Regions from separate parts of the Streptomyces kanamyceticus genome, predicted to be linked through region 3. Evidence: predicted binding sites of a transcription regulator. Region 3 holds the regulator's gene; each other region holds the start of a gene.
The links. The regulator HrcA, encoded in region 3, represses chaperone genes, less so after heat shock. The targets are predictions, from matches to a motif close to TTNGCACTCNGNNNNNCNGAGTGCNAA.

Region 1: the regulator HrcA is predicted to act here: its motif matches at 1,603-1,629, upstream of groES (co-chaperone GroES).
Region 2: the regulator HrcA is predicted to act here: its motif matches at 2,105-2,131, upstream of groL (chaperonin GroEL).

What each region holds. Positions count from the first base shown of each region.
Region 1 is NZ_CP023699.1:4,129,406-4,132,680, reverse strand. Features, by position in the region: gene CP970_RS16960 (THUMP-like domain-containing protein) at 1-248, opposite strand, end outside; gene CP970_RS16955 (polysaccharide deacetylase family protein) at 331-1,257, shown strand; gene groES (co-chaperone GroES) at 1,773-2,081, shown strand; gene groL (chaperonin GroEL) at 2,197-3,275, shown strand, end outside.
Region 2 is NZ_CP023699.1:5,541,101-5,544,375, reverse strand. Features, by position in the region: gene CP970_RS23830 (alanine/glycine:cation symporter family protein) at 1-126, opposite strand, end outside; gene groL (chaperonin GroEL) at 315-1,940, opposite strand; gene CP970_RS23820 (cold-shock protein) at 2,256-2,459, opposite strand; gene CP970_RS23815 (MoaD/ThiS family protein) at 2,888-3,163, opposite strand; gene thrC (threonine synthase) at 3,253-3,275, opposite strand, start outside.
Region 3 is NZ_CP023699.1:6,755,932-6,759,206, forward strand. Features, by position in the region: gene CP970_RS29100 (DUF3097 domain-containing protein) at 1-151, opposite strand, end outside; gene CP970_RS29105 (MBL fold metallo-hydrolase) at 187-930, opposite strand; gene hrcA (heat-inducible transcriptional repressor HrcA) at 1,132-2,148, shown strand; gene dnaJ (molecular chaperone DnaJ) at 2,149-3,275, shown strand, end outside.

The DNA.
Region 1 (3,275 bases), 2.6 Mb from region 3:
TTCGCCGCGGCCCGCTGCCGCAGGCGCGCCTGCGCGAGGGCCGCGGAGACCAGCGGGGCCGGGTGTTCGCGGCGCAGCCGGGTCGCGGCGGCGAGCTCCTGCGCGGGCTGCACGTCCCGCACCTCGTCGAGCAGGGCCAGGCCCGCGTCGGTGCGCAGGGCGGCGAAGGCGGCGAGGGGGTTGCCGAGAGGGTCGCCGGGGTCGGTCTCGTGGCCGCTCGGCGTGTTCGGGTCGTTCACCTGCCCCATTGTGGGCCAGTCGGTGGATGGTGCGCGGCCGGTGGCGGTGTCGGCCCTTCGGCAGGTCCTTGAGCTGCGAGGATCCGGCGCCATGCAACTAGTACGACAAACGGAAGAATCCGCCAGAAGGCGGAAGAATCAGACGAGGGCCGCCGTCGCGGTGATCACGGTCGTCGCGATCGCGTCGGGCTGCGCCGTCGGGGGCGAATCCGACACCGTCGAACCGGCCCACGGCCAGCAGCCGCTCCAGGCCCCGCCCGCCCGCGCCCTCGACTCCTACGCCAAGCGGCTCGGCGCGGCCCAGGCCGCGCGGGTCGCTGCGGCCAAGCGCTGGGGCCTGGCGAAGACCCCGCTCGCGGCGCCCCCCGCCCCCGCGGCCAAGCCGCACATCACCACCCGCAAGGGCTTCGAGGTCAAGGGCCAGTCGAGCCTGCCGCCCGTCTTCACGACGATCCCGACCACGGAGAAGGTCGTCTTCCTGACCATCGACGACGGCGCCGAGAAGGACCCGGCGCTGCTGCGGATGATGAGCGACCTGAAGCTCCCGTACACCGCGTTCCTCAGTGACTACCTGGTCAAGGAGGACTACGCGTACTTCAAGAAGATGCAGTCCCGCGGCATCACCCTGAACAACCACACCCTCAACCACCGCTACCTGCCCGGACTCTCCTACGAGGCGCAGCGCCGCGAGATCTGCGGCATGCAGGACGTCATCGCGAAGCGCTACGGCAAACGGCCCGAACTCTTCCGCCCGCCGTACGGCAACTACAACCAGGACTCCCTGCGCGCCGCCAAGTCCTGTGGCATCAAGGCGGTGCCGCTGTGGGCGTCGGAGGCGTTCGCCGACCACATGGAGTGGCGCGAGTGGGACCGGGACCTGCATCCCGGAGACATCATCCTCACGCACTTCCGGGGCCGCGCGGACTGGAAGGGCACGATGCCCGACATGGTCCGCAAGGTCATGAAGACGGTCACGGACAAGGGGTACGCGGTGGCCAGGCTGGAGGACTACCTGTGACCCCCCGGGCGCGAGCGCGCCGCCGCCTCCTGGCCGGGGCCCTGCTGTGCGGCGTACTCGCGCCCACGCTCCTCACGGGCTGCGCGGAATCGGTGGACCCGATCGAGAGGCTCGGGCGGAAGGCGGCCCAGAAGGTACCGCGTAAACCGGGCACGAAGGGGGAGCCCGGCGCTCCCCGCTGTGGGCAGGCGTTCCGCAGGGCGGAACGGGTGGGCACAGCCCCACCTGCCGACCCGGCGAAAACGGGGCGCCCACGAATCGCCGACAAGGAACCCCCGGCCCACAAGAAGCGTTGCGACAACAGGGAGCACCACTCCAAGCCCCGCTAAAGCCAGACGCAGTCGATTGGCACTCCGCTTGACCGAGTGCTAATCCCCGTCCTAGTCTCGCTTCTGGCACTCCCCGCTGGAGAGTGCCAACAGCGACGGGCAGGTCCGGCACCCGCGACGACGGATCCACCTGGTCGCCACCCCAGACTGTTAACCCCGTAGATCTCCGAAGGGGGAGACCGGATCGTGACGACCGCAAGCTCCAAGGTTGCCATCAAGCCGCTCGAGGACCGCATCGTGGTCCAGCCGCTCGACGCCGAGCAGACCACGGCCTCCGGCCTGGTCATTCCGGACACCGCGAAGGAGAAGCCCCAGGAGGGTGCTGTCCTCGCCGTGGGCCCGGGCCGCTTCGAGAACGGCGAGCGCCTGCCGCTCGACGTCAAGGTCGGCGACGTCGTGCTGTACAGCAAGTACGGCGGCACCGAGGTGAAGTACAACGGCGACGAGTACCTCGTCCTCTCGGCTCGCGACGTGCTCGCGATCGTCGAGAAGTAGTTCACCCCGAAGCAGAAGCATTGCTTTGAGCTGCGCCCCTGGTCACCCCGCTGAAGCCGGGCGGCGAGGGGCGCAGTTCGTTCACCCGAGTTTTCGAGAGGGCTGAATCGCTCCCATGGCGAAGATCCTTAAGTTCGACGAGGACGCCCGTCGCGCCCTTGAGCGCGGCGTCAACAAGCTTGCCGACACGGTCAAGGTGACGATCGGCCCCCGTGGCCGCAACGTCGTCATCGACAAGAAGTTCGGCGCCCCGACCATCACCAACGACGGCGTCACCATCGCCCGTGAGGTCGAGGTCGAGGACCCGTACGAGAACCTCGGCGCGCAGCTGGTGAAGGAGGTGGCGACCAAGACCAACGACATCGCGGGTGACGGCACCACCACCGCCACCGTGCTCGCCCAGGCCCTGGTCAAGGAGGGTCTGCGCAACGTCGCCGCGGGCGCCTCCCCGGCCGCCCTGAAGAAGGGCATCGACGCCGCCGTCGCGGCCGTCTCCGAGGAGCTCCTCGCCACCGCCCGTCCGATCGACGACAAGGCCGACATCGCGGCCGTCGCCGGTCTGTCGGCCCAGGACCCGCAGGTCGGCGAGCTCATCGCCGAGGCGATGGACAAGGTCGGCAAGGACGGTGTCATCACCGTCGAGGAGTCCAACACCTTCGGCCTGGAGCTCGACTTCACCGAGGGCATGGCCTTCGACAAGGGCTACCTGTCGCCGTACATGGTGTCCGACCAGGAGCGTATGGAGGCCGTCCTCGACGACCCGTACATCCTGATCCACCAGGGCAAGATCTCCTCCATCCAGGACCTCCTGCCGCTGCTCGAGAAGGTCATCCAGGCCAACGCCTCGAAGCCGCTCCTGATCATCGCCGAGGACGTCGAGGGCGAGGCCCTCTCGACCCTGGTCGTGAACAAGATCCGCGGCACCTTCAACGCCGTCGCGGTGAAGGCTCCCGGCTTCGGCGACCGCCGCAAGGCCATGCTCGGTGACATCGCCACCCTCACCGGCGGCACCGTCATCGCCGAAGAGGTCGGCCTCAAGATCGACCAGGTCGGTCTCGACGTGCTGGGCACCGCCCGCCGCGTCACGATCACCAAGGACGACACGACGATCGTCGACGGCGGCGGCAACAAGGCCGACGTCGAGGGCCGCGTCTCGCAGATCAAGGCCGAGATCGACGCCACGGACTCCGACTG
Region 2 (3,275 bases), 1.2 Mb from region 3:
CAGCCGCAGCTGCACGGCCCTGGACCGCACGGTGAACCAGATGCCCGCGCCGACGACGAGCGGGATCAGGAGGTAGGTCCACAAGTGGTCGTTCACTTGCAGGATGACGGAGTCCAGGGAGTTCACGGACGAAAGTCTCACCCGGGACAAAAGGCCCGAGCCAGGGACTTAAGTCCTTGGTAAACGGTGAGCAAAGGCACGGTGTGCGCTGACGGGACGGGGGCACGGGCATGCCGAAGGGGCGACACCCTCCGTGAGGAGAGTGCCGCCCCTTCGTACGAGCTAAGCGCTCAGGACAGCCGATCCGCGAGGGATCAGAAGTCCATGTCACCGCCCGGCATGCCGCCGCCGGCCGGGGCAGCGCCCGCCTTCTCCGGCTTGTCGGCGATGACGGCCTCGGTGGTGAGGAACAGCGCGGCGATGGAGGCGGCGTTCTGCAGGGCGGAGCGCGTCACCTTCGCCGGGTCGAGGATGCCCTCGGCGATCATGTCGACGTACTCACCGGTCGCGGCGTTCAGGCCGTGGCCGACGGTCAGGTTGCGCACCTTCTCGACGACGACGCCACCCTCGAGGCCGGCGTTGACGGCGATCTGCTTCAGCGGGGCCTCCAGGGCCAGCTTCACAGCGGCGGCACCGGTGGCCTCGTCACCTTCGAGCTCAAGCTTCTCGAAGACGGCGGCGGCCTGGATGAGGGCCACGCCACCACCGGCGACGATGCCCTCTTCGACGGCGGCCTTCGCGTTGCGAACGGCGTCCTCGATGCGGTGCTTGCGCTCCTTGAGCTCGACCTCGGTCGCGGCACCGGCCTTGATGACCGCAACACCGCCGGCGAGCTTCGCCAGGCGCTCCTGCAGCTTCTCGCGGTCGTAGTCGCTGTCCGAGTTCTCGATCTCGGCGCGGATCTGGTTGACGCGGCCCTGGACCTGGTCGCTCTCACCGGAGCCGTCGACGATGGTCGTCTCGTCCTTGGTGATGACGACCTTGCGGGCGCGGCCGAGCAGGTCGAGACCGGCGTTCTCCAGCTTGAGGCCGACCTCCTCGGAGATGACGGTGCCACCGGTGAGGATGGCGATGTCGCCGAGCATGGCCTTGCGGCGGTCACCGAAGCCCGGGGCCTTGACGGCGACGGACTTGAAGGTGCCACGGATCTTGTTGACGACGAGCGTCGACAGCGCCTCGCCCTCGACGTCCTCCGCGATGATCAGCAGCGGCTTGCCCGACTGCATGACCTTCTCCAGCAGCGGAAGGAGGTCCTTCACGTTGGAGATCTTGGAGTTGACGATCAGGATGTACGGGTCGTCGAGCGACGCCTCCATACGCTCCATGTCGGTGGCGAAGTACGCCGAGATGTAGCCCTTGTCGAAGCGCATGCCCTCGGTGAGCTCAAGCTCGAGCCCGAAGGTCTGCGACTCCTCGACGGTGATGACGCCTTCCTTGCCGACCTTGTCCATCGCCTCGGCGATGAGCTCGCCGATCTGGGTGTCGGCGGCGGAGATGGAGGCCGTCGAAGCGATCTGCTCCTTGGTCTCCACGTCCTTGGCCTGCTCGAGGAGGGCGCCCGAGACGGCCTCGACGGCCTTCTCGATGCCGCGCTTGAGGGCCATCGGGTTGGCACCGGCGGCCACGTTGCGAAGGCCCTCGCGGACCAGCGCCTGGGCCAGGACGGTCGCGGTCGTCGTGCCGTCACCGGCGACGTCGTCCGTCTTCTTCGCGACCTCCTTGACCAGCTCGGCGCCGATCTTCTCGTACGGGTCCTCGAGCTCGATCTCCTTGGCGATGGAGACACCATCGTTGGTGATCGTGGGGGCGCCCCACTTCTTCTCGAGGACGACGTTGCGACCCTTGGGGCCCAGGGTCACCTTGACGGCGTCGGCGAGCTGGTTCATGCCGCGCTCGAGGCCGCGCCGTGCCTCCTCGTCGAACGCGATGATCTTGGCCATGTGAAGTGGTCCTCCCGGACGGGGTGGAAATGCAAACGGACCGTGCTGGTGCCCGCGACGGACGGCCTGCAGCCCTTGTGGTTCCTTGCCCCACCCGGCCCGCGAGCCTCACCGACCCGATCCAAGTTCTGTCACTCTCACGCGGAGAGTGCTAAGCCCAATGATTAGCACTCGACCCCTACGAGTGCAAGGTGCTCCCGTGAGATCCGGACGTACGAGGGACCCCCGGGCCCGCACGGCACACACGAGGGGCCCGTATCCCTGTCGGGATACGAGCCCCTCGCGATGCTTGCTTCGGTGGTCGGTCGCGCCGAGCTAGACGGCGAGTTTGACCATGTCCGCCTGCGGACCCTTCTGGCCCTGCGAGATCTCGAATTCGACTCGCTGACCTTCTTCAAGGGTGCGGTACCCGTCCATCTGGATCGCGCTGTAGTGGACGAAAACATCCGCACCACCGTCGACCGCGATGAAGCCGTACCCCTTCTCCGCGTTGAACCACTTGACGGTGCCCTGAGCCATGCCTAACTCCCCTATTACTGGCCCTTGCACAGGACCGCACTTCGCGGACCCGGGTCAGACCTCCACCACCCATTGGAGATGGGAGGTGTGCGCCGGAACGCGTCGACCGCCGCTGAATGTATCTGTCCAACTGCCGTCTGCAACAGGTCAATCGGACGAGAATTCTGGGCACGTACGATCGGAAATATCTGGAGAATTTGCCGGAGTTCAGGGCAAGTCGGGCCGGGCAAATGCCGCAAAGGACCCAAATGGACTGCACGCTTTGGCTACTTCTTGTCGGCTCCGGGCCGACTTCGTATATGCGCTCGGCACTAACGGCGAAGCACTGTTCCCAACTGTACCGCGCTCAACCATGCAGAATTGCCCCCTCCGTTTCTCTCGCGGAGGGGGCAATTCGGATGACGCTGCGTGCTCTTGCCTGCGGAAGCTCAGCCTCCGGCCACCGCCGGAATGATCGAGACACCGGCACCGTCCGGAGTGGCGGTCTCCAGACCCTGCTCGAAACGGACGTCGTCGTCGTTCACATAGACATTCACGAAACGACGCAGCTTGCCCTGGTCGTCCAGGACGCGGGCGGCGATGCCGGTGTGGTTCTTCTCCAGATCGGCGATGACCTCACCCAGCGTGGCCCCCTCGGCGGCGACCTCCGCCTGGCCGGAGGTGTAAGTGCGGAGAATGGTGGGGATGCGGACGTTGACGCTCATGGGATTCACCTCAGCGGTACGAAGGGAGGGCGCCCCTGAAAGGGGCGCGGGGAACTGCGCGACCAGCCACAGCCGACCCGCGGGGAAGGTCAGCCGGACAGACCCGCGGAGC
Region 3 (3,275 bases):
TCGGCCCCTGCGCGGTCTTCTCGCAGCGGATCACCGCGCCGCAGAATCCGGTGCTCAGCTCCTCGACGACGAGGCCGGCGTCCGCCGCCACCTCGGGCACGGGCTTCGGCTTCTTCCAAGGGGGTGTGAGATCGGCGGAGTACTGGCGCATTCTGCCGACGATAGGAAGAGTGGCAAGGACCTCCGCTACGACACGCCGAAGCGGCCCGCCAGTGTGGCGCGCTGCGCACGGACAAAAGCCGCATCCACCACCGCACCGTGCCCCGGCACGTAGAGCGCGTCCTCACCGCCCAGCTCCAGGAGCCGGTCGAGCGCCGCGGGCCACTGCTCCGGTACGGCGTCGGGTCCTGCCTGCGGTTCGCCCGACTCCTCGACCAGATCGCCGCAGAACACGATCTCGCGGCCCCCGTCGGCCCCCGTGACAAGCACCGCGAGGTCGTGCCCGGTATGGCCGGGGCCGACGTTGGCGAGCAGCACCCGCACCCCGCCGCCGAGGTCGAGCGTCCACTCCCCGCACACCAGGTGGCGCGGGTGGACGAGGAGATCGGCCGCCTCGGCCGCCGCGTCCGGGCTCACGCCCTGGCGCACCGCGTCGGCGCGCAGTTCGTCGCGGCCTCTTTCGAAGACCGTGTCGATGCCCACCGCCCCGTACACCTCCACGCCCGCGAAGGCCGCGGCCCCCAGAACGTGGTCGAAGTGCGGGTGCGTCAACACGAGGTGCGTGACCCGTCGCCCGCCGCCGATGATCTCCCTGGCGCGGGTCCGCAGTGCCGCGCCCTCGGCCAGGGTCGCCCCCGCCTCGATCATGAGGGCCGCGTCGTCGCCGACGACGAGGCCCGCCGTGCAGTCCCAGACCGGCAGGCGGCACCGCCCCACACGCGGTGCGAGTCGTTCCCAGCCCGCCGCTTCCCATGCCAGCGCCACGTCCATACGGTGACGCTATCCGTACGGGCCGTGTTCGGCAGCCGCTGCCCGACACGCGTGCGTGACTTCGGCGGGTCCGCCCTTGCCGGGGCCGTACCTCACGGCCGTACACTGACCCTTTGGTAGCTGGCACTCGCCCGTGGTGAGTGCCAGGCAAGGGGGCTCGGCGGGGCTCGACGCGACGTATGACAGCTGGAGGTGTGCGCGATGCTCAGTGAACGCAGGCTCGAGGTGCTCCGCGCCATCGTCCACGACTACGTAGGCACCGAGGAGCCGGTCGGTTCCAAGGCGCTGACGGAGCGGCACAGTCTCGGGGTCTCCCCGGCGACGGTCCGCAACGACATGGCCGCGCTGGAGGAGGAGGGGTTCATCGCCCAGCCGCACACCAGCGCGGGGCGCATCCCGACGGACAAGGGCTACCGCCTCTTCGTCGACAAGCTCGCGGGCGTCAAGCCGATGACCGCGCCGGAGCGCAGGGCCATCCAGAACTTCCTCGACGGCGCCGTCGACCTCGACGACGTCGTGGGGCGCACGGTGCGGCTGCTCGCGCAGCTGACCCGGCAGGTCGCGGTCGTGCAGTACCCGTCGCTCACGCGGTCGACGGTGCGGCACGTGGAGCTGCTCTCGCTGGCTCCCGCCCGGCTGATGCTCGTACTGATCACGGACACGGGCCGGGTCGAGCAGCGCATGATCGACTGCCCGGCGCCGTTCGGCGAGACCTCGCTCGCCGATCTGCGGGCCAGGCTCAACAGCAGGGTCGCGGGACGCCGCTTCGCGGACGTGCCGCAGCTGGTGCAGGACCTGCCCGAGGCCTTCGAGGCCGAGGACCGCGGCACCGTCGCGACCGTCCTGTCCACCCTCCTCGAAACACTCGTGGAGGAGACCGAGGAGCGGCTGATGATCGGCGGAACCGCCAATCTCACCCGCTTCGGACATGATTTTCCCCTCACCATCCGGCCCGTCCTCGAGGCCCTGGAGGAGCAGGTCGTGCTCCTCAAGTTGCTTGGTGAGGTGCAGGATTCGGGCATGGCCGTACGGATCGGTCATGAGAACGCCCATGAGGGCCTCAGCTCCACGTCCGTGGTCTCGGTCGGCTACGGTTCGGGCAGCGAGGCAGTAGCCAAACTCGGCGTGGTCGGACCGACCCGCATGGACTATCCGGGAACGATGGGAGCAGTACGCGCAGTGGCACGTTACGTCGGACAGATCCTGGCGGAGTCGTAAGTGGCCACGGACTACTACGCCGTACTCGGCGTGCGCCGCGACGCTTCCCAGGACGAGATCAAGAAGGCCTTCCGGAGGCTGGCGCGAGAGCTTCACCCGGATGTGAATCCGGATCCGAAGACTCAAGAGCGCTTCAAGGAGATCAACGCCGCGTACGAGGTGTTGTCGGACCCGCAGAAGAAGCAGGTCTACGACCTCGGCGGTGACCCGCTGTCCCAGGCGGGCGGCGGCGGTGCGGGCGGTTTCGGGGCCGGTGGCTTCGGCAACTTCTCGGACATCATGGACGCGTTCTTCGGTACGGCGTCGCAGCGTGGCCCCCGGTCGCGCACGCGCCGCGGCCAGGACGCCATGATCCGTCTGGAGATCGACCTCAACGAGGCCGCCTTCGGCACCACCAAGGACATCCAGGTCGACACGGCCGTGGTCTGTACGACCTGCAGTGGGGAAGGTGCCGCTCCCGGTACCTCCGCGCAGACCTGTGACATGTGCCGCGGTCGCGGCGAGGTGTCGCAGGTCACGCGGTCCTTCCTCGGGCAGGTCATGACGTCGCGGCCGTGCCCGCAGTGTCAGGGCTTCGGCACGGTCGTACCCACGCCCTGCCCGGAGTGCGCCGGCGACGGCCGCATCCGGTCGCGGCGGACGCTGACCGTGAAGATCCCCGCGGGTGTCGACAACGGCACCCGGATCCAGCTCGCGGGCGAGGGCGAGGTCGGCCCCGGCGGTGGCCCCGCCGGTGACCTCTACGTCGAGATCCACGAGCTGCCGCACGCCGTCTTCCAGCGGCGCGGGGACGATCTGCACTGCACCGTCACCATCCCGATGACGGCCGCGGCGCTGGGCACGAAGGTGCCGCTGGAGACGCTGGACGGCCTGGAGGAGATCGACATCAGGCCCGGCACGCAGTCGGGGCAGTCGGTTCCGCTGCACGGCCGTGGCGTAACGCATCTGCGGGGTGGGGGGCGTGGTGACCTCATCGTGCACGTGGAGGTCCTGACGCCGACGAAGCTCGATCCCGAGCAGGAGCGGGTGCTGCGGGAGCTTTCGCAGCTGCGTGGGGAGGAGCGGCCCACGGGGCAGTTCCAGCCGGGGCAGCAGGGGCTTTTCTCTCGCCTCAAGGATGCGTTTAA